One region of the Pelomonas sp. SE-A7 genome, then DNA from elsewhere that is predicted to be linked to it. Evidence: predicted binding sites of a transcription regulator. Region 1 holds the regulator's gene; each other region holds the start of a gene.

Region 1 (7,174 bases):
TGCACGTGGGCCACGCCCGCCAGGCCGCGCTGGGCGATTCGATCTGCCACCTGTTCGAGACTCAGGGCTGCCAGGTCACCCGCGAGTTCTATTACAACGACGCCGGCGTGCAGATCGCCACGCTGGCCGACTCCACGCACAAGCGTCTGCAAGGGCTGAAGCCCGGCATGCAAGGCTGGCCCGAGGCCGCCTACAACGGCGACTACATCCAGGACATCGCCGACGCCTTCCTGCGCAAGGAGACGGTCAAGGCCGACGACCGCGAGTTCACGGCCTCGGGCGACGTCAACGACCTGGACGGCATCCGCCAGTTCGCCGTGGCCTACCTGCGCCATGAGCAGGACCTGGACCTGCAGGCCTTCGGCCTCAGGTTTGACAACTACTTCCTGGAGTCCAGCGTCTACGCCGGCGGCCAGCTGGAGAAGGCGGTCGAGCGCATGGTCGCCAGTGGCAAGACCTACGAGGAAGGCGGCGCGCTGTGGTTCCGGTCCACCGACTACGGTGACGACAAGGACCGGGTGATGCGCAAGAGCGAAGGCGGCTTCACCTACTTCGTGCCTGACGTGGCCTACCACGTCAACAAGTTCCAGCGCGGCTACACCAAGTGCATCAACATCCAGGGCACGGACCACCACGGCACCATCGCCCGGGTGCGCGGTGGCCTGCAGGCCCAGGAGCTGGGCATTCCGCAGGGCTTCCCGGACTATGTGCTGCACAAGATGGTCACGGTGATGAAGGGCGGCGAGGAGGTCAAGATCTCCAAGCGCGCCGGCTCCTACGTGACGCTGCGCGACCTGATCGAATGGACCAGCCGCGATGCGGTGCGCTTCTTCCTGATCAGCCGCAAGGCCGACACCGAGTTCACCTTCGACGTGGACCTGGCGCTGAAGCAGAACGACGAGAACCCGGTGTTCTATGTGCAGTACGCCCATGCGCGCATCTGCTCCATCATCCGCAACTGGGGTGGCGACGAAGCCCAGCTCCAGGGCGCCGACCTCAGCCTCTTGAGCGCGCCCACCGAGGCCGCCCTGATGCTCAAGCTGGCCGACTACCCGCGCATGCTGTCCGGCGCCGCCAACGGCCTGGCGCCGCATGACGTGGCCTTCTACCTGCGCGACCTGGCCGGCCTGTTCCACAGCTACTATGCGGCCGAACGCGTGCTGGGCCAGGCCGAAGACCTGACCCGCGCCCGGGTGGCCCTGCTGGCCGCCACGCGCCAGGTGCTGCGCAATGCCCTGGCGGTGCTGGGTGTCAGCGCGCCGGAAGCGATGTCCCGCGAATCGACCGAATCGGAAGAAAAGGCAGAGAAGGCATGAGCGAAAAGAAGGGTGGTGGCAAGCCCGGCGCCGGTGGCGCGCCCGGCGGTGGCAGCAGCAGCGAGCAGCGCGGCGGCTTCGTCCTCGGGCTGATCGTCGGCCTGCTGATCGGCCTGGCCGTGGCCCTGGGCGTGGCGCTGTACATCAACAAGACGCCCATCCCCTTCGTCAACAAGGTGCCGCAGCGCACGGCCGAGCAGGACGCCGAAGAGGCCGAGCGCAACAAGAACTGGGACCCGAACGCCCCGCTGGCCGGCAAGAACGGCAAGGCGGCCAGCGGCGTGGTCAGTGCCGGCGAAGCCCCGGCGCCCAAGCCGGCTGCGGCCCACGCCAGCAGCGCCGCCCCGGTCCAGGCCCCCGCGCCAGCCCCGGCCGCCGCACCGGCTCCGGCGCCGGTCGCCAGCAAGGCCGTGGCCAGGACCGAGTCCAAGCCTGAAGCCAAGGCCGCCGACGCCAAGGCAGCGTCAGCCGACCCGTCGATCTACTTCGTGCAGGCCGGCGCCTACCTGAAGACCGACGACGCCGAGGCCCAGCGCGCCAAGCTGGCCTTGCTCGGCCATGTGGCCAAGATCTATGAGTTCGAGCAGTCGGGCCGCACCGTCTACCGGGTCCGCATCGGCCCCCTGGATGCCCGCGACGAGGCCGAAGGCCTGCAGAAGAAGCTCGAGGGCTCGGGCGTCGAGGCCAACCTGGTCCGCGTGCAGCGCTGAGCCGCCGCCCTCCCCATTCCCTTCCCCTTACAGAGGAAAGCTCCATGAAGCGCCGTGATTTCTCCGCCCTCGGACTCGCCGCCCTGGCCGGCAGCAGCGCCTGGGCCCAGGGCGGGCCGGTCGAAGGCAAGCATTACAAGCGCCTGGGCAACCCGGTGCCGACCACGCCCGGCAAGATCGAGGTGATCGAGTTCTTCTGGTACGGCTGCCCGCATTGCTATGCGCTGGAGCCGATGCTGCGTGAATGGGTCAAGCAGCTGCCGGCCGACGTGGCCTTCCGCCGCATCCATGTGGGCTTCCGGCCCAACATCAAGCCGCACCAGAAGCTGTTCCTGACGCTGGAAGCGCTGGGCAAGTCCGAGGAGCTGCAGGGCCGGGTGTTCGAGGCCTTCCATCGCGAACGTGTCGACGTGGAAGAGGACAAGGACATGCTGGCCCTGGCCGTGCGGCTGGGCGTGGACCAGGCCAAGTTCGCCGCCATGTACAACTCGTTCGCGATCAACGGCAAGATGGCCACGTCCAACAAGCTGAGCGAGGCCTACAACATCGACGGCGTGCCGGCCCTGGGCATCGCCGGCCGCTTCTGGACCTCGCCCTCCATGGTCGGCGCCGCCGGCATGAGCGAGCAGGACATGGGCATGCGCGCGCTGCAGGTCACGAACGCCCTGATCCAGGGCGTGCGCAACGGAAAGCTGTGACGCATTTGACGCCGGCTGGGGCGGGGGCTGGCCCTAGAATGGCCTGCAATTTCTGTGCCGCGATTGCACCTTCCCTGCCATGCGTCTTCCTGCCCTGCCTTCCGCACTGCCGCTGCTGCTGACCGCCCTGCTGGTCGCGGCACCCGTGGGCGCCGCCAAGGGCGACCGCGAACGCGATCTCAGCATCAGCCATGACGAAGGCGGCCGCGCCGAGCTGGCCAACCAGCTGACCGAATTCACCGGCAATGTGCAATTGAGCCAGGGCAGCCTGCTGCTCAGGGCCCACCGGCTGCAGCTGCGCGAGACGCCGGACGGCTTCTTCCAGGCCAATGCCACGGCCAAGCCGGGCGAGCAGGTCAGCTTCAAGCAGGACCGCGACAAGCCGGGCGAGAGCATCGAGGGTTTCGCCGACCAGATCGACTACGACGGCAAGGCCGAGACCGTGCGCTTCACAGGCAATGCCGTGCTGCGCCAGCTGCGCAACGGCCAGGTGTTCTCGGAAACCGTGGGCAGCGAGTTCGTCTACGACAACCGCAAGGAAGAATTCCTGACCAAGGGCGGCGCCCATGAGCGCAGCCCCAACGGCCGGGTCCGCCATGTGTTCACGCCTAGGCTCGCCGCCGAGGCCGCTGCGTCGGCCGCCAGCAGCCCGGCCGTGCCGCTGAAACCCAGCAGCACCCTGCAGACCGCTCCGCGCAAGCCCCAATGAGCCTGGAGCAAGCCATGACCGCCGGCCAGCCCAGCCGGCTCGAAGCCGAGGGCCTGCAGAAGACCTACGGCGTGCGCCGCGTGGTCAAGAACGTGCATCTGGCCGTGGACAGCGGCGAGGTCGTCGGCCTGCTGGGGCCCAACGGCGCCGGCAAGACCACCAGCTTCTACATGATCGTGGGCCTGGTGCGCGCCGATGCCGGCGAGATCCGCCTGGACGGCGAAGCGCTGGAGCGCCTGCCCATCCACCGCCGCTCGCGCCTGGGCCTGTCCTACCTGCCACAGGAAGCCTCGATCTTCCGCAAGCTGACGGTGGAGGAGAACATCCGCGCCGTGCTGGAGCTGCAGCAGGACGAGAACGGCAAGCCCTGGACCAAGGCCCGCACCAACGAGATGCTGGACAGCCTCTTGCACGAGCTGTCGATAGAGAAGCTGCGCGACAGCCCGGCGCCGGCCCTGTCCGGTGGCGAGCGGCGGCGCGTCGAGATCGCCCGCGCCCTGGCCACGCAGCCGCGCTTCATCCTGCTGGACGAGCCCTTCGCCGGTGTGGACCCGATCGCGGTGCTGGAGATCCAGCGCATCATCGGCTTCCTGAAGGCGCGCGGCATAGGCGTGCTGATCACCGACCACAACGTCCGCGAGACCCTGGGCATCTGCGACCGCGCCTACATCATCAGCGAGGGCGAGGTGCTGGCCGAAGGCACGCCGGACGAGCTGGTCGCCAATGCCGACGTCCGCAAGGTCTATCTCGGCGAACACTTCCGGATGTAAGGCCGATGGCGCTGCACTGAGATGAAGCCCACCTTACAGGTCCGCCTCAGTCAGCACCTGGCGCTGACGCCCCAGTTGCAGCAGTCGATCCGGCTGCTGCAGCTGTCGACGCTGGAGCTGCACCAGGAGGTGGAGCAGATGCTGGCGCAGAACCCGCTGCTGGAGGCCGACGAGGAGTTCGGCAATGCCGTCACCGCGCCCGAGCTGAGCGAGATCCGCGGCAATGCCGCCGACGAGCCCGATGCCTCGCCCGCCGGTGAAGGCGAGACCAGCGCCGAGATCAAGGCCGAGGACTTCGGCACCACCGAGCGCGACGACTGGGAGAACGGCACCGAGGGCGACGACTTCGACGGCATCCGCGAAACCCCCGGCAGCAGCGCTCCCGCGGGCGACGACGACGGCGAGCGGCCCGAGTCCGAAGGGCCCGGCATCAGCCTGCAGGATCACCTCAAGCAGCAGATGGCCGGCATGTCGCTGAGCGAGGAAGACCGCGCCGCGCTGTTCGTGCTGATCGAATCGCTGGACGAGGACGGCTACCTGGCCGACCCGCTGGAAGAGATCGCCGCCGCCCTGGCCGGCGAGGCGGCCGACGCCGAGGAACTGGACGAGCTGCTGGACCGGCTCAAGGTGGCCCAGCGCTGGCTGCAGAGCATGGAGCCCACCGGCGTCGGTGCCCGCGACCTGTCGGAATGCCTGCTGCTGCAGCTGCGCGCCCGGCCGCGCAGCCAGGTGCAGGTTGTCGCCATCCTGATCTGCAAGAGCCTGCTTGAACACCTCGCCAGGCGCGACCTGCGCAAGCTGATGGCCCTGACCGGCGCCGACGAGCAGCTGCTGCGCGAGGCGCAGGCCCTGATCCAGAGCCTGGAACCCAAGCCGGGCCGGCAGTTCGCGCGGGGCGAGGCGGCGGCCGTCGTGCCCGATGTGATCGTGGTGAAGAGCGGCCGCGGCTTCAAGGTCATGCTCAACCCCGAGGTCGCGCCCAAGCTGCGCATCAACGAGCTCTATGCGCAGGCGCTGCGCCAGACCCGCGGCGGCATCAGTAACAGCCCGCTCGGCGGCCAGCTGCAGGAGGCGCGCTGGTTCATCAAGAACATCCAGCAGCGCTTCGACACCATCCTGCGGGTCTCGCAGGCCATCGTCGAGCGCCAGAAGGGCTTCTTCCAGCATGGCGCGCTGGCGATGAAGCCGCTGGTGCTTAGAGAAATAGCCGACGAGCTGGGCCTGCACGAATCCACCATCTCGCGCGTCACCACGGCCAAGTACATGGCTACGCTGCACGGCACCTTCGAGCTCAAGTACTTTTTCGGCTCGGGCCTCAACACCGAGGCCGGCGGCAATGCCTCCAGCACGGCGGTACGGGCACTGATCAAGCAATTCGTCGATGCCGAGGATCCGAACAAGCCGCTCTCGGACAGCTCGCTGTCGGAGATGCTGGAGGAGCAGGGCATCCAGGTGGCCCGCCGCACGGTGGCCAAGTACCGCGAGGCGCTGAAGATCGCGCCGGCCAATCTGCGCAAGGCGCTGTGAGCCGGGGCCTGGGGGACAATCGGCGCTTCTTTGCCTTGTCTCCTCTGGCCCGCCGATGTCCCGCCCCGAATCCCTAGAACTCTTTGTCTCCTGCCCCGGCGGTGTCGAACCGCTGCTGGAGGCCGAGCTGCGCGCCCTGTTCCCGCGCGGCCTGCTGGAGCCGCTGCGCGGCGGCGTGGCCGTGCACAAGGCGCCGGCCGAGGTGGTGCTGAGCATCAACCTGGAAAGCCGCCTGGCCCAGCGGGTGCTGGTCGAGCTGATCGAGGGCGGCTACCGGCATGAGGACGACCTCTATGCCCTGGCCCGCAAGGTCGACTGGACGCGCTGGATAGGCCCCAGCGAGACCATCAAGATCGACACCACGGCCCAGCGCTCGCCGCTGCGCAGCCTCAATTTCGCCACGCTGCGCATCAAGGACGCGATCTGCGACACGATCCGCGACGCGACCGGCGAGCGGCCCAGCGTGGACACCCGCGAGCCCGACCTGCCCGTGGTGCTGCACCTGAGTGAAGAGCGCGCCGCGCTCTACGTGGACACCTCGGGCGCGCCGCTGTTCAAGCGCGGCTGGCGCCTGGACAAGGGCGATGCCCCGCTGAAAGAGACGCTGGCCGCCGCCATGCTGGCGGCGGCCGGCTGGCAGGGCACGGCCGAGACCGGCGGCGCCCTGCACGACCCCTGCTGCGGCTCCGGCACCATTCCCATCGAGGCGGCCCAGATCGCCTGCGGCATCGCCCCCGGCCTGCAGCGCCGCTTCGCCTTCGAACGCCAGAAGCCCTTCGCCGCGCTGCGCGCCCGCTGGGCCGAGATGAAGCAGGCCGCAAAGGAACGCATCCATGCGCCGGCCGTGCCCATCTACGCCAGCGACGTGGCCTTCCGCATGGTCGACTTCGCCCGCCGCAATGCCGAGCGGGCCGGCGTGGCCCAGTACATCCAGTTCAACGGCGGCGATGCGCTGGAACGCCCGGCGCCCAAGCTGCCCGCGGGACTGGGCGGCACGCTGATGATGAACCCGCCCTATGGCGAACGGATCGAGGTGCGCGGCAAGGCCGCGGCCGTGCGCGATGCCTCGGGCTCGGAGCAGCGCGACGCAGACGACGACTTCTTCCCCCGCCTCGCCTCGCACTGGAAGCATGGCTACACCAGCAACGAGGCCGGCTGGACCGCCTGGATGCTGAGCCCGGACATGAAGCTGCCGAACAAGATGCGGCTCAAGGAATCGCGCCGCTTCCCGATGTGGAACGGCCCCATCGAATGCCGGCTGTTCCGCTTCGACCTGGTCAAGGGCTCGGCCCGCGAGAAGCGGGCCGAAGCCTCTTGAGCCTCAGCTCTTTTCGCTGAGGGCCAGCCAACCGAGCACGGCCAGCGGGGCCGTGTCGGCCCGCAAGATGCGCGGACCCAGCTGGGCCGCGACAAAGCCTTGCGCCCGCGCGGCCGCTTCCTCGGC
Region 2 (7,174 bases), 920 kb from region 1:
GAGAAAGCCCAGGTTCATCGGAAAGGCCTCGGCCGCCTTCAGCATCGTCGCGATATGGCTGGGGCCCGGCGTGCAGGTGGTCGCCAGCGTGCCGGTGGCCGGCCCGGTGCCGCCGCCAATCATCGTGGTCACGCCGCTCATCAGCGCCTCTTCGATCTGCTGCGGGCAGATGAAGTGGATGTGGGTGTCAATGGCGCCGGGCGTCACGATCTGGCCCTCGCCGGCAATGACTTCGGTGCCGGGGCCGATGACGATGTCCACGCCGTCCTGTACATCGGGATTGCCAGCCTTGCCGATGGCGGCGATGCGGCAGCCGCGCAGGCCGATGTCGGCCTTGACTATGCCCCAGTGGTCGATGATGACGACATTGGTGATCACGGTGTCGACCGCGTCGCCGGGCCCGGGGCCATTCGGCCGCTGCGACTGGCCCATGCCGTCGCGCACGGTCTTGCCGCCGCCGAACTTCACCTCCTCGCCGTAGCCGCCGGCGCGCAGGGTCAGGTCTTGCTCGACCTCGATCACGAGGGCGGTGTCGGCCAGGCGGAACTTGTCGCCGACGGTGGGGCCGAGCATCTCGGCATAGGCGCGACGGCTGATTCTCATAGCTTGCCCATCACCAGGCCGCGGAAACCGTGGACGACGCGGTCGCCCCCGAGCTCCACCAACTCCACCGTCCTCGCCTGCCCCGGCTCGAAGCGCACCGCCGTGCCGCTGCAGATGTTGAGCCGCATGCCGCGCGCCGCGCCGCGGTCGAAGTCCAGCGCCGCATTGGTTTCGGCGAAGTGGTAGTGCGAGCCGACCTGGATGGGCCGCTCGCCGGTGTTCGCCACCTTGAGGGTCAGCGTGCGCCGGCCTGGGTTCAGCTCCAGCTCGCCGTCGGCCGTGATCAGCTCGCCGGGAATCATCTTCAGAGCACCCGGGTCAGCGCAATCGCCGCAACACCGGCACCGAGCAGGCCATGGGCCAGCCTGGGCGCGCTGCGCAGTTTCCAACCCAGGGCGAGGCCGAGTCCGTGCAGCACCAGCGTGCTGGCCACCATGCCGGCCAGCGCTGCCAGGCCCTGCAGTTCCAGCCCATGGGCCGAGCCATGGCTGAAGGCCAGCAGGGCCGCCGTCGCAGCGCCGATGGCCGGCGGCAGGCCCACCTTCAAAGCCACCAGCAAGCCCAGCACCGCCAGCGAGACCGTGATGCCCGCCTCCACCGCCGGCTGGGCCCAGCCGCTCAGCATCGCCAGCAAGGCGCCGGCCAGCAGCGAGGCCGCGAACGCCAGTGGTGCGCGCAGAGGCTGGCGCAGCGCCAGGGCGCTCCACAGGCCCACGGCCAGCATCGCGGCCAGGTGGTCGGCACCGGTCCAGGGATGGACCGCACCGGCCCAGAAGCCGCTGACATGGCTGTGGGCCGCTTCGTCCGTATGGGCCAGCACCGGCGCAGCAATCAGGACGAGCAACAGCAGGGGGAGTCTTGTGCGCATGGCTTCAGGCAATGGGTTGGTGGACCGTGACCAGCTTGGTGCCGTCCGGAAAGGTCGCCTCGACCTGGATCTCGGGAATCATCTCGGGCACGCCGTCCATCACCTGAGCCCGGCTCAGCACCTCACGGCCCGCGCTCATCAACTCGGCCACGGTGCGGCCGTCGCGGGCACCTTCGAGCACCGCGGCACTGATGAAGGCCACGGCCTCCGGGTAGTTGAGCTTCAGCCCACGGCCCAAGCGGCGCTCGGCCAGCAGGGCGGCGGTGAACAGCATCAGCTTGTCTTTCTCACGCGGCGTCAGTTCCATGCCCAGGCCAATGCAAGGGCGATGCCAAGGCCGGGCACCAGGGCGGTGCCGGCCTTGCAAATGGCGCATGCACCAAGTTCGCCCTGATTGCACCAGGACCGGCCTGCGGCATGCACGGCGTCCGCTCGGTGTTTCCCCTCATGCCGCTCTCGCACAGCCCCGCCCCTGACGAACGGCACCCCTGAAAGCCGCCAGTAGACTGCGCCGCTTCCAACTCTGGATCCAGTTTCCTCACCCGCGGAGCCCGTTGATGCCGACTTTGAACAAGCTGTCCCTGGCCCTGGCCGCCAGCCTGCTGATCCCCGCCCTCGCCTGGGCCGCCAAGCCCGAGCCCGAGGTCGTCAACGCGATCCGCGACCAGGGTTTCAATCACTCGCAGGTGATGCAGACCCTGTACCAGCTGACCGACAAGATCGGCCCGCGCCTGACCAACTCGCCCAAGATGCGCGAGGCCACGCGCTGGACGCAGGACCAGCTCATGGCCTGGGGCCTGAGCAATGTGCACCAGGAGGCCTTCGAGTTCGGCCGCGGCTGGAGCTATGACCATGCCAACGTCGACCTGCTGTCGCCGCGCAAGACCTCGCTGCAGACCATTCCGCTGGCCTGGACGCCGGGCACCAATGGCACGGTCGAGGCCGAGGTGGTCTACCTCGACGCGGTGACCGAGGCCGAGCTGCAGAAGTTCAAGGGCAAGCTCAAGGGCAAGGTCGTGATGCTGAACGAGCCGACCGAGAGCGAGGAGCCGCGCCGCGAGATCTCCAAGCGCTACTCCAGCGCCGAGCTGGCCGAGATGCGCAACTTCGACATCAAGAGCACAGCCAGCCAAGGCCAGCAGCCGCCGGTCGACAGCATCGAACAGCGCCGCAAGTCCAACCGCTTCAGCGAAGCCCGCGACGCCTTCCTCAAGGCCGAGGGCGTGGCCGGCGCGCTGTTCCGTAGCTCCTGGGACGGCGGCCTGATCCGCGTGATGGGCCAGAGCCATCGCGTCGGCAAGACCTTTCCGGTGCCGGGCCTGATGCTGCCGGTCGAGCACTACAACATGCTGGGCCGCATGCTGGACAACGGCCAGACGCCCAAGATCTCGTTCAACGTCGTGGCCCGTTTCCACGACGAAGACGTGAATGCGCACAACGTGATGGCCGAGATCCCCGGCCAGGGCGACAAGCCCGAGCTGGTGATGCTGGGCGCCCACCTGGACTCCTGGCACGGCGCCACCGGCGGCGTGGACAACGGTGCCGGCGTGGCCATCACCATGGAGGCGATCCGCATCCTCAAGGCCGTGGGCTTCAGCCCCAAGCGGACCATCCGCCTGGGCCTGTGGGCCGGCGAGGAGCAGGGCCTGCTGGGCTCGGCCGCCTATGTGGAGCAGCATTTCGCCACCCGTCCCAAGCCCAGCGACCCGAAGGAGCGCGAGCTGAGCCGCTGGCTGTGGAGCAGCCCGGGCTGGCCTATCAGCAAGCTGGCCGACCATGAGCGCTTCTCGCTCTACTTCAACGTGGACAACGGCAGCGGCAAGCTGCGCGGCATCACCACCCAGGGCAACGCCGCGGCGCGCTCGACCTTCGCCGAATGGTTCGGCCAGGTCTCCGACCTCAGCGACGGCACGATCTCGAACAACTCAACGGGTTCGACCGACCATGTGTCCTTCGACAACGTGGGCCTGCCCGGCTTCCAGTTCATCCAGGACCCGCTGGACTACTTCACGCGCCTGCACCACACCCATGTGGACTCGGCCGATCATGTGATCCCCGAGGACATGAAGCAGGCCGCCGTGGTGCTGGCCACGCTGGTCTACAACGCGTCCATCGCCGACAACAAGCTGCCGCGCAAGCCCATGCCGATCGAGCCCACGGCCGAGGAAAAGGCCGACTCCAAGGCCAAGGCCGACAAGCGCAGCCGCAACAAGGAACGCAAGGCGCTGAACGATCTGAAATAGTCCTCTGCAACGGAAGAGGACTGCAAAGTCCTTGTTCTTCGTCATGCGGCCGTCACGGACGGCCCGCACAATGCGAAGCACGGAAGCGAAAACCGGCTGCAAATTGGGCAGAACACTGGAACCCGTCACCAGCGCCGACGTACCCCGTCCCTGCCCCAGTGCGGCAGCGGTCCGGTAAGCGATCAGGGCCACCTCGGTGGCCCTTTGCTTTTGTGTTGTGGCACACTGCGCCGCTCATTCCCCCTCAACCCTTCAAATACAGGAGCTCCTCATGAACGCCACCCGTGATCTTGTCCAGCCCCTGTCGGCCGCCGCCCTGGCTGCCTGAAGGCTGAGAAGACCCTGGCGCCGCGCTCGCCCTGAGCGCAGCCAGCAAGACCTCCCGCCCGACAAGCTGCCGCCCCGGTGCGGCCGACCCTGACCTCATTCCCCTGCGACGCCAAGCGCCGCGGGGACCGGCTTACTTTGCCCATGAGACCGTCATGCTCGAAAGCTTGCAATTCGAGGCGCTGCGCCGCCTCGGCCTGAACCAGAACCTGCTGCCGCTGCTGCATCCGCTGCTCGGCCAACACCCCAAGGCGGACCCGGTCCGCATCACCGAAATCCACCGCGACGCGCTGCGCCTGGAAGGCAGCCAGGGCCCGCTGCGGGCCCGCGTCCATCCTCAGCTCCTGAACGCCTTGCAGGCCCAGGGACAGCGCCTGGCCGTGGGCGACTGGGTACTCGCCGAAGCCGAGGGCGACCAGCACTGGGTGCGCGAGCACATCCCGCCGCTCAACAGCCTGAACCGCCGCGATCCCGAGGGCCGGCTGCAGCCCCTGGTCAGCAATGTGGACTGCGCGCTGCTGGTGCTAGGCCTGGACCATGACTTCAACCTGGCGCGGCTCGACCGCTATCTGGTGCTGACGCGCAGTGCCGACGTGCCGGCCGTCGTGGTGCTCAGCAAGGCCGACCTCTGCGCTCAGCCAGCGGAACGCCTGAAAGCCGTGCGCCGGCATCTGGCCCATAGCCACCTCGGCCTGCTGGACGTGCTGGCGGTGGACACCACCTCGGCCGCCAGCTGCGAAGCGCTGAGCCCCTATCTGGGCCTGGGCCAGACCCTGGTCTTGCTGGGTTCCAGCGGCGCCGGCAAGAGCACGCTGACCAACAGCCTCTGCGGCCACAGCGAGCAGCTCACCGGCGCCGTGCGGATGGACGACAGCCGGGGCCGCCACACCACCACCAGCCGCAGCCTGCACCGCTGCCAGAGCGGCGCCTGCATCATCGACACGCCGGGCCTGCGCGGCCTGGCGCTGGACGCCGATGCCGCGACGGTGGCCCAGGCCTTCGACGATGTGCAGGAGCTCGCCCAGGCCTGCCGCTTCCGCAACTGCAGCCATGGCGACGAGCCCGGCTGTGCGGTACGCGAGAGCCTCGGCGCCGAGCGGCTGAAGAGCTATGAGAAGCTGCAGCGCGAAGCACGCCGTGGCGAGATGACGGCGCTGGAACGGCGAGAGCAGCTGGCCCGGTGGAAGAGCGTCATCAAGAGCGTGCAGCTCAAGCAGCGCCTGCGAGGCCGCGACTGATGGCGGCCGGCCCCTACACTGACCAGCCTCGAAGGAGTCCCCATGAACCATGCGGCGGCGGCGCCCTTGCAGGCCCGCATCGACCACTACTTCGCCGCCCTGCAGGGCTGTGCCGCGCCCGGCTACAGCGTCGGCCTGCTGCGCGAGGGCGAGGTGCTGCTGACCAAGGGCTACGGCCTGGCCAGCCTGGAGCAGCAGACGCCGCTGCGGCGCGATTCCAGGCTGCGCATCGCCTCGGTGTCCAAGCAATTCACCGTGGCCGCGGTCCTGCTGCTGCAAGCCGAGGGCCGCCTGAGCCTGCAGGATGATGTGCGCCGCCACCTGCCGGAGCTGGCCGCCCTGCCCCAGGCCGTCACGCTGGATCAGTTGGCCCGCAACACCAGCGGCCTGCCCGACATGCTGGAGCTCCTGCGCCTGGGCGGCGCCAACCTGGACCTGCGCGTGGACCGCGCCATGCTGCTGCAGGCCATCGCCCGCTGCCGGCACCTGAACTTCGAGCCCGGCAGCCGTTTCCTCTACTGCAACAGCGGCTTCGCCCTGCTGGGCCTGGTGGTCGAGCGGGTCAGCGGCGAGACGCTGGACGGCTTCCTGCAGCACCGGTTGTTCCGGCCGCTGGGCATGCACAACACCTCGATGGAACTGAGCTGCGACCGGCCCCTGCCTGGCCTGGCCACGCCCTATCTGCCCGATGCCGACGAGCCCGGCCGCTGGCGCCGCGCCCTGCACGCCTTCGAGCATGGCGGCGAAGGCGGCCTGGTCTCCACGGTCGACGACCTCCTGCTCTGGGCCGGCCAGCTCCTGCAACCCAGCCCCGAGCTGCGCGAGCTGGCCCAGGCCCTGGCCGAGCCGCAGCTGCTGAGCGGCGGCCATGCCACGCCCTATGCCCGCGGCCAGGAGCACAGCCGCTGGCAGGGCATCGCCTGCCTGGGCCACGGCGGCCTGTGGCCGGGTTTCCGCACCGAGTTCCTGCTGATGCCGGAACAACAGCTGGCCGTGGTCGTGATCTCCAACGACGGCGGCAGCAATCCCTTCAAGGTGGCGCGCGAGTTGGCCGGCATTTGCCTGGACCGGCCAACGCCACCATCGACCGCCGACCTGCGGCCCTGGCAGGGGCGCTGGCTCGATGCAGAGCTGGCCCAGCTCATCGAGATCACGGTCGAGGGCGAGCGCCACCTGGGCGCTCAATGGGGTGCCAGCTTCGAGCTGCACCAGGAAGCCGACGGCAGCTGGGTGCCGCTGCGCGGCGCCAACGAGCTGAGGCTGCGTCCCGAGGGGCAGGACACCGTCTGCGCCGAGATAGGCGCCGGCCGAACCGCCCGCATGAGCCGCGTCGATCCCGACGCGCAATTGCCCGCCGGACTGGTCGGCAGCTACCACTGCGATGACGCGGCCACGACCTGGCGCATCGTCGAGTCCGCCAGCGGCCTGGAGCTGTGGGCCGAAGGGCCGCTGGTCAAGACCCAACAGGCCTGGACCCTGCACGGCCTGACACCCGACCTGGTCGAGCTGCGCTCGCGCGGCTACTGGATGCAGCCCCATCAGCTGCTGAGGCTGGAGCGCGACCTAGCCGGCCGGATCTCGACCCTGGTCGTCGATACCGGCCGCATCAAGCAGATCCGTTTCCAGCGCCAAGACCGTCCTGAGCCGGGTTGAGCCAGGCCGCGCTCGCCGCGCGCCAGGCGCACAACGATCACGGACTTGATTGTTTGGCCTAGCGAGCGGCGCCAGCGCCACGCTTTGCATTGCAGCAGGTAAAGAAGTTAAAAAGCCCGGCGCGACCTCCGGTATTCGCACGGAGCCCATGAGATGCTGCGCGCCTGCGCTGACCCGGCCTGGTGCCGGTGCCCCTCATCGCCTCACAGAACAAGACAGCAGTACGGCCGTTCGACGGCCGC
Region 3 (7,174 bases), 2.7 Mb from region 1:
AGGACCTGCCGGCCGACTTCGCGCCCGGCCAGGCCTGGGCCTACAACAATTCGGGCTATGTGCTGCTGGGTGCCGTGGTCGAGGCCATCTCGGGCAAGACCTGGCACCAGCAGCTGACCGACAGCCTGCTGGCGCCCCAGCAGCTGGGCAGTGTGTTCTTCCAGGCCGAGGACCGGCTGTTCAAGGGCATGGCCCAGGGCTACACGTTGAACGACAAGCGCGAGCTGGCCCCGGCCGGCCTGCTCAGCATGACCCAGCCCCATGCGGCCGGCGCGCTGATCGGCAACACCGAGGCGCTGTGGCGCTGGAACCTGGCCCTGCACGGCGGCAAGCTGATCTCGGCAGCGAACTACCAGCGCATGGTCACGCCCGAAGGCCCGGCCAAACCGCGCAACTACGGCTTCGGCATCGGCACCGGGACCGTGCGCGGACAGGCCCTGCTCAGCCATGGCGGCGGCATCCACGGCTTCGTCTCCACGCTGAACTACCTGCCACAGACGCAGACCACCGTGGTCATCCTGCGCAACAGCGACGGCCCCGGTTTCAGCATGGACCTGGTGGCGCGCAAGCTTGCCGCCTTTGCCATCGGCGAGCCTATTGCCGAGCCGGTAGCGGTGGCCGTTGCGGCCGAGCAGCTCAAGGCGCTGGAGGGGGTGTACGGACCCGACGAACGGCAGACCCGTTCGGTGCGCGTCGTCGATGGCGTGCTGACTTCGCAGCGCAGCGGCGGCAGCCCGGTCAAGCTGATCGCGCTGGGCGGCGACCGCTTCGCCGTGCCCCAGGCCCTGACCCTGTTCCAGTTCGACCGCGATGCCGGCGGCAAGGCGGTGGCCTTGCGCGTCATGGCCGACGGCGAGGGCGAGGGCGATCGCTCGCCGCGCCGCGGCGATCTGCCGGCCGAGTCTGCCGCCATCAGCTTGACGCCGGCGCAGCTGCAGGCCCTGCTCGGCGAGTACAGCTCGCCTCAGTTCTCGATCAAGCTCTTCGTCGATGACAAGGGCCTGCTGCTCAGCCAGGCGCCGGGCCAGCCGGCCATAGAAATGAAGGCGGTCTCGCCGCGCCTGCTGCGCACCGTGGGTGTCGACGCCACGCTGGAATTCAGCGACGAAGAGGGCCGCGCGGCCTCGCTGACGCTGAAGCAGGGGCCGGCCCAGCTGAAACTGCTGCGCAAGAACTGAGGGTGCTCAGTCGCCCGCCCGCCGCAGCACCAGGTCGCTGCGCGGGCTGGCGACGCAGGGCAGTATCCAGCCCGCGGCCTTCTCCTCGGCCAGCAGGCCGGGCCACTCGATGCGGTACTCGATGCGGCCTTCCAGCAGCCGGCACATGCAGGCCCGGCAGCTGCCGTTGCGGCAGGAATGCGGCATCTTGAGACCGGCCGCCAGGGCGCTCAGCAGCAGGGTCTGATCGCCGGCGCAGCGCCAGGTCTGCGGCTGCGGGACAATCCGCACCTCGTAGTCCCTGCTCTGTTCCGTCTTGTTGGGCATGACGCCATCATGCCTGCTCCGCCTCCATGTCTTCCCTCGCACCCGGCAGCCTTGCACTGAAATTCCTGGCCGGCTATCCGCCTGCGCTGATCCAGCAGGTCGAGGCCCTGATCGCCGACGGCCGCCTGGCCGAATCGCTGGCCCGCCGCCACGGCGAGGCGCATGAGGTGCGCAGCGACAAGGCCTTGTTCGACTACTGCCAGGCGCTGAAGGAGCGCCACCTGCGCAATGCGCCGCCGCTGGACAAGGTGCATTACGACGCAAAGCTGCGCGTGATCCAGCATGCGTTGGGCACGCATACCCGCGCGCCCAAGGTCCAGGGCAGCAAGCTGAAGATGCGCCGCGAGATCCGCATCGCCAGCCTGTTCCGCGAGGCGCCAGCCAACTTCCTGAAGATGATCGTGGTCCACGAGCTGGCGCATCTGCGCGAGCTGGAGCACAACAAGGCCTTCTACCAGCTGTGCCAGCACATGGAGCCTGACTACGCGCAGCTGGAGTTCGACCTGCGGCTTTACCTGATCAAGCTGGAGCTGGAGAAGCTCGAATGATTTTGTTGGCGCCCATGGAGGGCCTGCTCGACCACATGCTGCGCGACGTGCTGACCCGCGTTGGCGGCATAGACCGCTGCGTGTCGGAATTCATCCGCATCACCGACATGCTGCTGCCCAAGCGCGTGTTCACCCGCATAGTCCCCGAGCTCTTGAACGGTGGCCTGACGCCGGCCGGCGTGCCGGTGCGCGCCCAGCTCCTGGGCTCGGATCCGGTCTGCATGGCCGACAACGCCGGCCGCCTGGCCGAGCTGAAGCCGGCGGGCATCGACCTCAACTTCGGCTGCCCGGCCAAATGCGTGAACCGCCATCGCGGCGGCGCCGTGCTGCTGGACGAGCCCGAGCTGATCCACGAGATCGTCAAGGCCGTGCGTCAGGCCATGCCCGAGGCCATGCCGCTGTCGGTCAAGATGCGCCTGGGCTACATGGACTACAGCCGCACGCTGGACTGCGCCCAGGCCATGGTCGAGGCCGGCGCCGAGGAAATCGTGGTCCATGGCCGCAGCAAGGCGGACGGCTACAAGCCGCCGGCCTACTGGGACCGCATAGCCGCCGTGCGCGAGGCCGTGCCGGTCAACGTGGTGGCCAATGGCGAGATATGGACCGTCGAGGATGCGCGGCGCGCCCAGGCCGAATCCGGCTGCCAGGACCTGATGCTGGGCCGCGGCATGGTGGCCGACCCGGGCCTGGCCCTGGCGGTCTCGCAAGCCGGTCGCGCAAGCATGGACTGGGACGAGCTGCAACCGCTGATGCTGCATTTCTGGCGGCTGGTCCGCGAGCATGTGCAGGCCAAGCACCAGGCCGGCCGGCTCAAGCAATGGCTGCACTACCTGCGCCGCCGCTATCCCGAGGCCGAGGAAGCCTATCTGAGGCTTCGCACCGTCAATGATCCCCAGCTGCTGGAGCAGCAGTTCTTCCATCCAGAACCCGAAGGAGTCGACGCATGAGCTATGCCGCCTTGAAGAAGCATGCGATGTCGCTGCCCGGCGCGACCGAGGACATCAAGTGGGGCGCCGACTGGGTGGCCAGCGTGGGCGGCAAGATGTTCTTCGTCGGCGGTCCGCTGCCGGACTGGAACGGCTGCTCGTTCAAGGTGGACGAGCACCGTTTCCTCGAACTGACCGACATGCCCGGCCTCGAGCCGGCGCCTTATCTGGCGCGGGTCAAGTGGGTCAAGCTGTCCGATCCCAAGGCCCTGCCGCTGGCCGAGCTCAAGGCCCTGGTCGAGCGCTCGCATGCGCTGGTGCTGGCCGGTCTGACCAAGAAGCTGCAAAAGCAGATCCTGGGGCTCTGAGTCTTGTGCGCAGCGCGCACCAGGCCCTTGTCGACAGGATTTACAGCGACGCACCCGCTGCTGGCTTGGTAACTACGCGTCCATCCTTGCTCTCCTGCGTCAGCTCTGCCCGCAGGCCAGGCTGGCATTGAAATTGCGCTCCTTGCGCCCCGTCCTTGACGCCCAGTCCGCTGTGCGCCATGTGGCGAACATGGGCGAGATTCGCCTGATTCATTCATGCAAGGAGGTCAACAATGACGATTCGATTCGACGCTTGGCGCCGATTCCTTGGCGCCGTGGCGGTGTCGCTTTGCGCGGGTACGGCCGCCCAGGCCGGCCCAGTGATGCCGGCCTTCGGCGACGTGCCCACGGGCTGGGTCACCGACCGCTACGCCCCCGCGCAGTTCGCCAACATGGGCGCCTACAAGGGCCGCGGCGATGTGCTGGCCATCGGCATCAGCCAGGCTGATGCGCTGGCCAACCGGTCCGGCCCGTACCAGTCGGCCTTCTACAACACGCAGGGCATGCAGCATGCGGTGAGCGGCGGCGCCGGTTCGTCGATCGACGCCAGCCTCTATGTCGATGCTGCTTGGCGCGACGGTCAGGCCGGCAACGTGCGAACCGACATGTGGGGTGTCGCCTCCGGCGGCGCTCAGCTCGGCTACGCCATCATCGGCTTTACCAACTACGGCGGCGATGCACGCTACCGCGTCTGGGATGCTGATACGCAGACCGGCTGGGTCGATCTGGACCTGGCCGTCCAGTTCGGCCAATGGACCGATTTCAGCATCAACTTCACGGGCAGCAGTTTCGACTACTTCGTCAACGGGGCGCTGGCCTACTCCGACCAGACGATAGGTGGCGCGACCGGCTACTCGGCGGTCATCATGCAGGCCTACAACTTCGGCGATCCATCGCTGCAGGGAGCGGTCGCCAAGGACTACACCGTGCACTGGGCCAACGTGCCGGAGCCAGGTTCGCTGGCGCTGGCCGGACTTGGCCTGGTCGCCCTGGTGGCGCGTCGCCGTCGTCAGGCCTGATCGGGGTCGAACAAGGCAAGGCTGGCCTGTTCGACTCCAGCCTGCGCCTCGTCGGCATTGGCCGTCCCCAGGGACGGCCTTTTCTTTGGGGCTGGCACGGGATCGCCGGGGTGCGAGAGACTGCCCACCCGCACGCCGAGCAGCCGCAGCCGGCGACCCAGGTCCACCCGCTTGAGGCAGAGGCCGGCCGCGCGGCGTATCGAAGCCGCATCGGCCACCGGCACATCCAGCGTCAGGTCGCGGGTCACGGTGACGAAACCCTCGAAGCGCAGCTTGATGCCTATGGTGCGGCCCTGGTAGCCCTTGCGGCCCAGGTCGCGGGCCAGTTGCTCGCACAGCTCGGTGAAGATACGGCCCAGCAGCGCGCGGTCGTGCACCGCATGCAGGTCGCGTTCGAAGGTGGTTTCGCGGCTGATGGACACCGGCTCGCTGAAGGTCACCACGGGCCGCTTGTCGCGGCCATGCGAGGCTTCGTGCAGCCAGGCGCCGTAGGTCTTGCCGAACTGCTCGACCAGCCAGGGAAGCGGCTTCTCGGCGATGTCGCCCACGGTCTCCACGCCCAGCGACGAAAGCTTGGCCGCGGCCTTGGGGCCTATGCCGTTGATCTTGCGCGCCGCCAGCGGCCAGATGCGGGTCTCCAGATCGGCCAGGGTGAGCACGGTGAGGCCGTCGGGCTTGTCCAGCTCGGAGGCGATCTTGGACAGCAGCTTGTTCGGCGTGATGCCTATGGAGCAGGTCAGGCCGGTGGCATTGCGGACCGAGTTCTTGATCTCGCGTGCAATCGCCTTGACCCCGCCCAGCGGGTCGTGGCCGACCGGTTCGCGGACGCCGGGCACCTCGCTGAGGTCGATGTAGATCTCGTCGATGCCGCGGTCCTCGATCACCGGCGCCACCTCGGCCACGGCAGCCTTGAAAAGTCGCGAGTAGTGGCGGTAGGAATCGAAATCGGTGGGCAGCAGGATGGCGTCGGGTGCGCGCAGCGCTGCCTTCATCAGGCCCATGCCGGAGTTGACGCCCAGGTCGCGCGCCGCATAGGTGGCCGTGGTGATCACGCCGCGGCCTGTGTAGTCGCGCAGCCGCGAGTATTCGCGCGTGCCGTCTTCGCGCAGCCGTGGTGCATGCTCGCGCCGACCGCCCACCACCACGGGCAGGCCCTTGAGCTCCGGGTAGCGCAGCAGCTCCACCGAGGCATAGAAGGCGTCCATGTCCAGGTGCGCGATCAGGCGCTCGGGCAGGGACGGCGGGCTTTCTTCCATCGCGCGATTGTGGCGCGAGCCTGCTGACGGGCCTTGTCAGCAGGACGGGCTAGCGGGCCTCGTCGCTGCAGCTGCCGGCACTGCCGCAGCTGCTGATCGCCACCTCGGACAGGGGCTTGGCCTTGTGGCCAGTGACCGGGTCGTAGCCGACCTCGCCCATGTGGAAGACCAGGGCCGCGTCCATCATCTCGGCATGGGCCGGCAGCCACTGCGCGAGCTCGCCGCCGATGATGCGCATCGGTTCCAGGTCGTTCAGCTCCAGCGCATGGCGCTTCACCTCGTGCAGCACGTTCAGCACCATCTGGTGTTGGCTGCTGTGGCAGTTCTCGGGCGCGAAGCCGGTGTCGGCCATCCAGCGCTCTTCCATCGCGAAATGCGCCTCGGTGTGATCGAGCAAGGCCTGGAAGGCGGGCATGGCGTCGCCGCCGGCCGCCAGGGCCGCGGCCAGGCCGTTGATCAGGTCCACCATCTCCTGGTGCGTGGCATCGAGCTGCGGCTGGTTCAGGACGAGCGAATCGCTCCAGGTCAGCAGCGCGCTCATGACGACAGACGGGCGCGGTGGCGGGCGACCTGGGCGCGCACCTGGCTGGGGGCGGTGCCGCCCAGGATGTTGCGGGCGTTCAGCGAGCCGCGCAGCGACAGCAGCTCGAACACGTCGGCCTCGATGCGGCCGTCGAACTTCTGCAGCTCGGCCAGCGGCAGCTGCGACAGGTCCACGCCCTGCTGGATGGCGATCTTGACCGCATGGGCCACGATCTCGTGGGCATCGCGGAAGGCCAGACCCTTCTTGACCAGGTAGTCGGCCAGGTCGGTGGCCGTGGCATAGCCTCGTGAAGCTGCGCGTTCCATGGCCTCGGGCTTGACCGTGATGCCGCCGCACATCTCGGCAAAGATGCGCAGCGTGTCCTTCAAGGTATCGACCGTGTCGAACAAGGGTTCCTTGTCCTCCTGGTTGTCCTTGTTGTAGGCCAGCGGCTGGCCCTTCATCAGCGTGATCAGGCCCATCAGATGGCCGACCACGCGGCCGCTCTTGCCGCGGGCCAGCTCGGGCACGTCGGGGTTCTTCTTCTGCGGCATGATCGAAGAGCCGGTGCAGAAGCGGTCGGCCAGGTCGATGAAGCCAAAGCTCTGGCTCATCCACAGGATCAGCTCTTCGCTCAGGCGCGAGATGTGGACCATGGCCAGCGAGGCCGCGGCGGTGAATTCGATGGCGAAGTCGCGGTCCGACACCGCGTCCAGGCTGTTCTGGCAGACGGCTTCCATGCCCAGCGTACGGGCCACGCGCTCGCGGTCCAGCGGATAGCTGGTGCCGGCCAGGGCGGCGGCGCCCAGCGGCAGGCGGTTGACGCGCTTGCGCACGTCCTGCAGGCGCTCCGCATCGCGGGCAAACATCTCCACATAGGCCAGCAGGTGATGGCCGAAAGCCACCGGCTGTGCGACCTGCAGGTGGGTGAAGCCCGGCAGGATGACCTCGGCGTTCTTCTCGGCCACCTCCACCAGGGCGCTCTGCAGGGCGATCAGCAGCTGGGAGAGCTCGTCGATCTCGCCGCGCAGCCACAGCCGAACGTCGGTG

Evidence for each region. The regulator sigma-54, encoded in region 1, starts transcription at its own class of promoters, with help from an activator protein. The targets are predictions, from matches to a motif close to TGGCANGNAANCTGCTTT.
Region 2: the regulator sigma-54 is predicted to act here: its motif matches at 1,788-1,805, upstream of QT382_RS08885 (urease subunit gamma).
Region 3: the regulator sigma-54 is predicted to act here: its motif matches at 3,449-3,466, upstream of QT382_RS00630 (PEP-CTERM sorting domain-containing protein).

What each region holds. Positions count from the first base shown of each region.
Region 1 covers NZ_JAUASW010000001.1:2,888,199-2,895,372, forward strand. The annotation lists gene argS (arginine--tRNA ligase) at 1-1,316, shown strand, start outside; gene QT382_RS13030 (SPOR domain-containing protein) at 1,313-2,026, shown strand; gene QT382_RS13035 (thiol:disulfide interchange protein DsbA/DsbL) at 2,071-2,724, shown strand; gene lptA (lipopolysaccharide transport periplasmic protein LptA) at 2,804-3,433, shown strand; gene lptB (LPS export ABC transporter ATP-binding protein) at 3,448-4,203, shown strand; gene QT382_RS13050 (RNA polymerase factor sigma-54) at 4,225-5,730, shown strand; gene QT382_RS13055 (THUMP domain-containing class I SAM-dependent RNA methyltransferase) at 5,786-7,048, shown strand; gene QT382_RS13060 (16S rRNA (uracil(1498)-N(3))-methyltransferase) at 7,052-7,174, opposite strand, start outside.
Region 2 covers NZ_JAUASW010000001.1:1,970,761-1,977,934, forward strand. The annotation lists gene ureC (urease subunit alpha) at 1-603, opposite strand, end outside; gene QT382_RS08875 (urease subunit beta) at 600-905, opposite strand; gene QT382_RS08880 (HupE/UreJ family protein) at 908-1,471, opposite strand; gene QT382_RS08885 (urease subunit gamma) at 1,476-1,778, opposite strand; gene QT382_RS08890 (M20/M25/M40 family metallo-hydrolase) at 2,029-3,714, shown strand; gene rsgA (ribosome small subunit-dependent GTPase A) at 4,197-5,279, shown strand; gene QT382_RS08900 (serine hydrolase domain-containing protein) at 5,322-6,932, shown strand.
Region 3 covers NZ_JAUASW010000001.1:139,180-146,353, forward strand. The annotation lists gene QT382_RS00605 (serine hydrolase domain-containing protein) at 1-1,178, shown strand, start outside; gene QT382_RS00610 (2Fe-2S iron-sulfur cluster-binding protein) at 1,185-1,484, opposite strand; gene QT382_RS00615 (YgjP-like metallopeptidase domain-containing protein) at 1,511-2,032, shown strand; gene QT382_RS00620 (tRNA dihydrouridine synthase) at 2,029-2,979, shown strand; gene QT382_RS00625 (MmcQ/YjbR family DNA-binding protein) at 2,976-3,326, shown strand; gene QT382_RS00630 (PEP-CTERM sorting domain-containing protein) at 3,560-4,345, shown strand; gene dinB (DNA polymerase IV) at 4,336-5,601, opposite strand; gene QT382_RS00640 (hemerythrin domain-containing protein) at 5,651-6,142, opposite strand; gene argH (argininosuccinate lyase) at 6,139-7,174, opposite strand, start outside.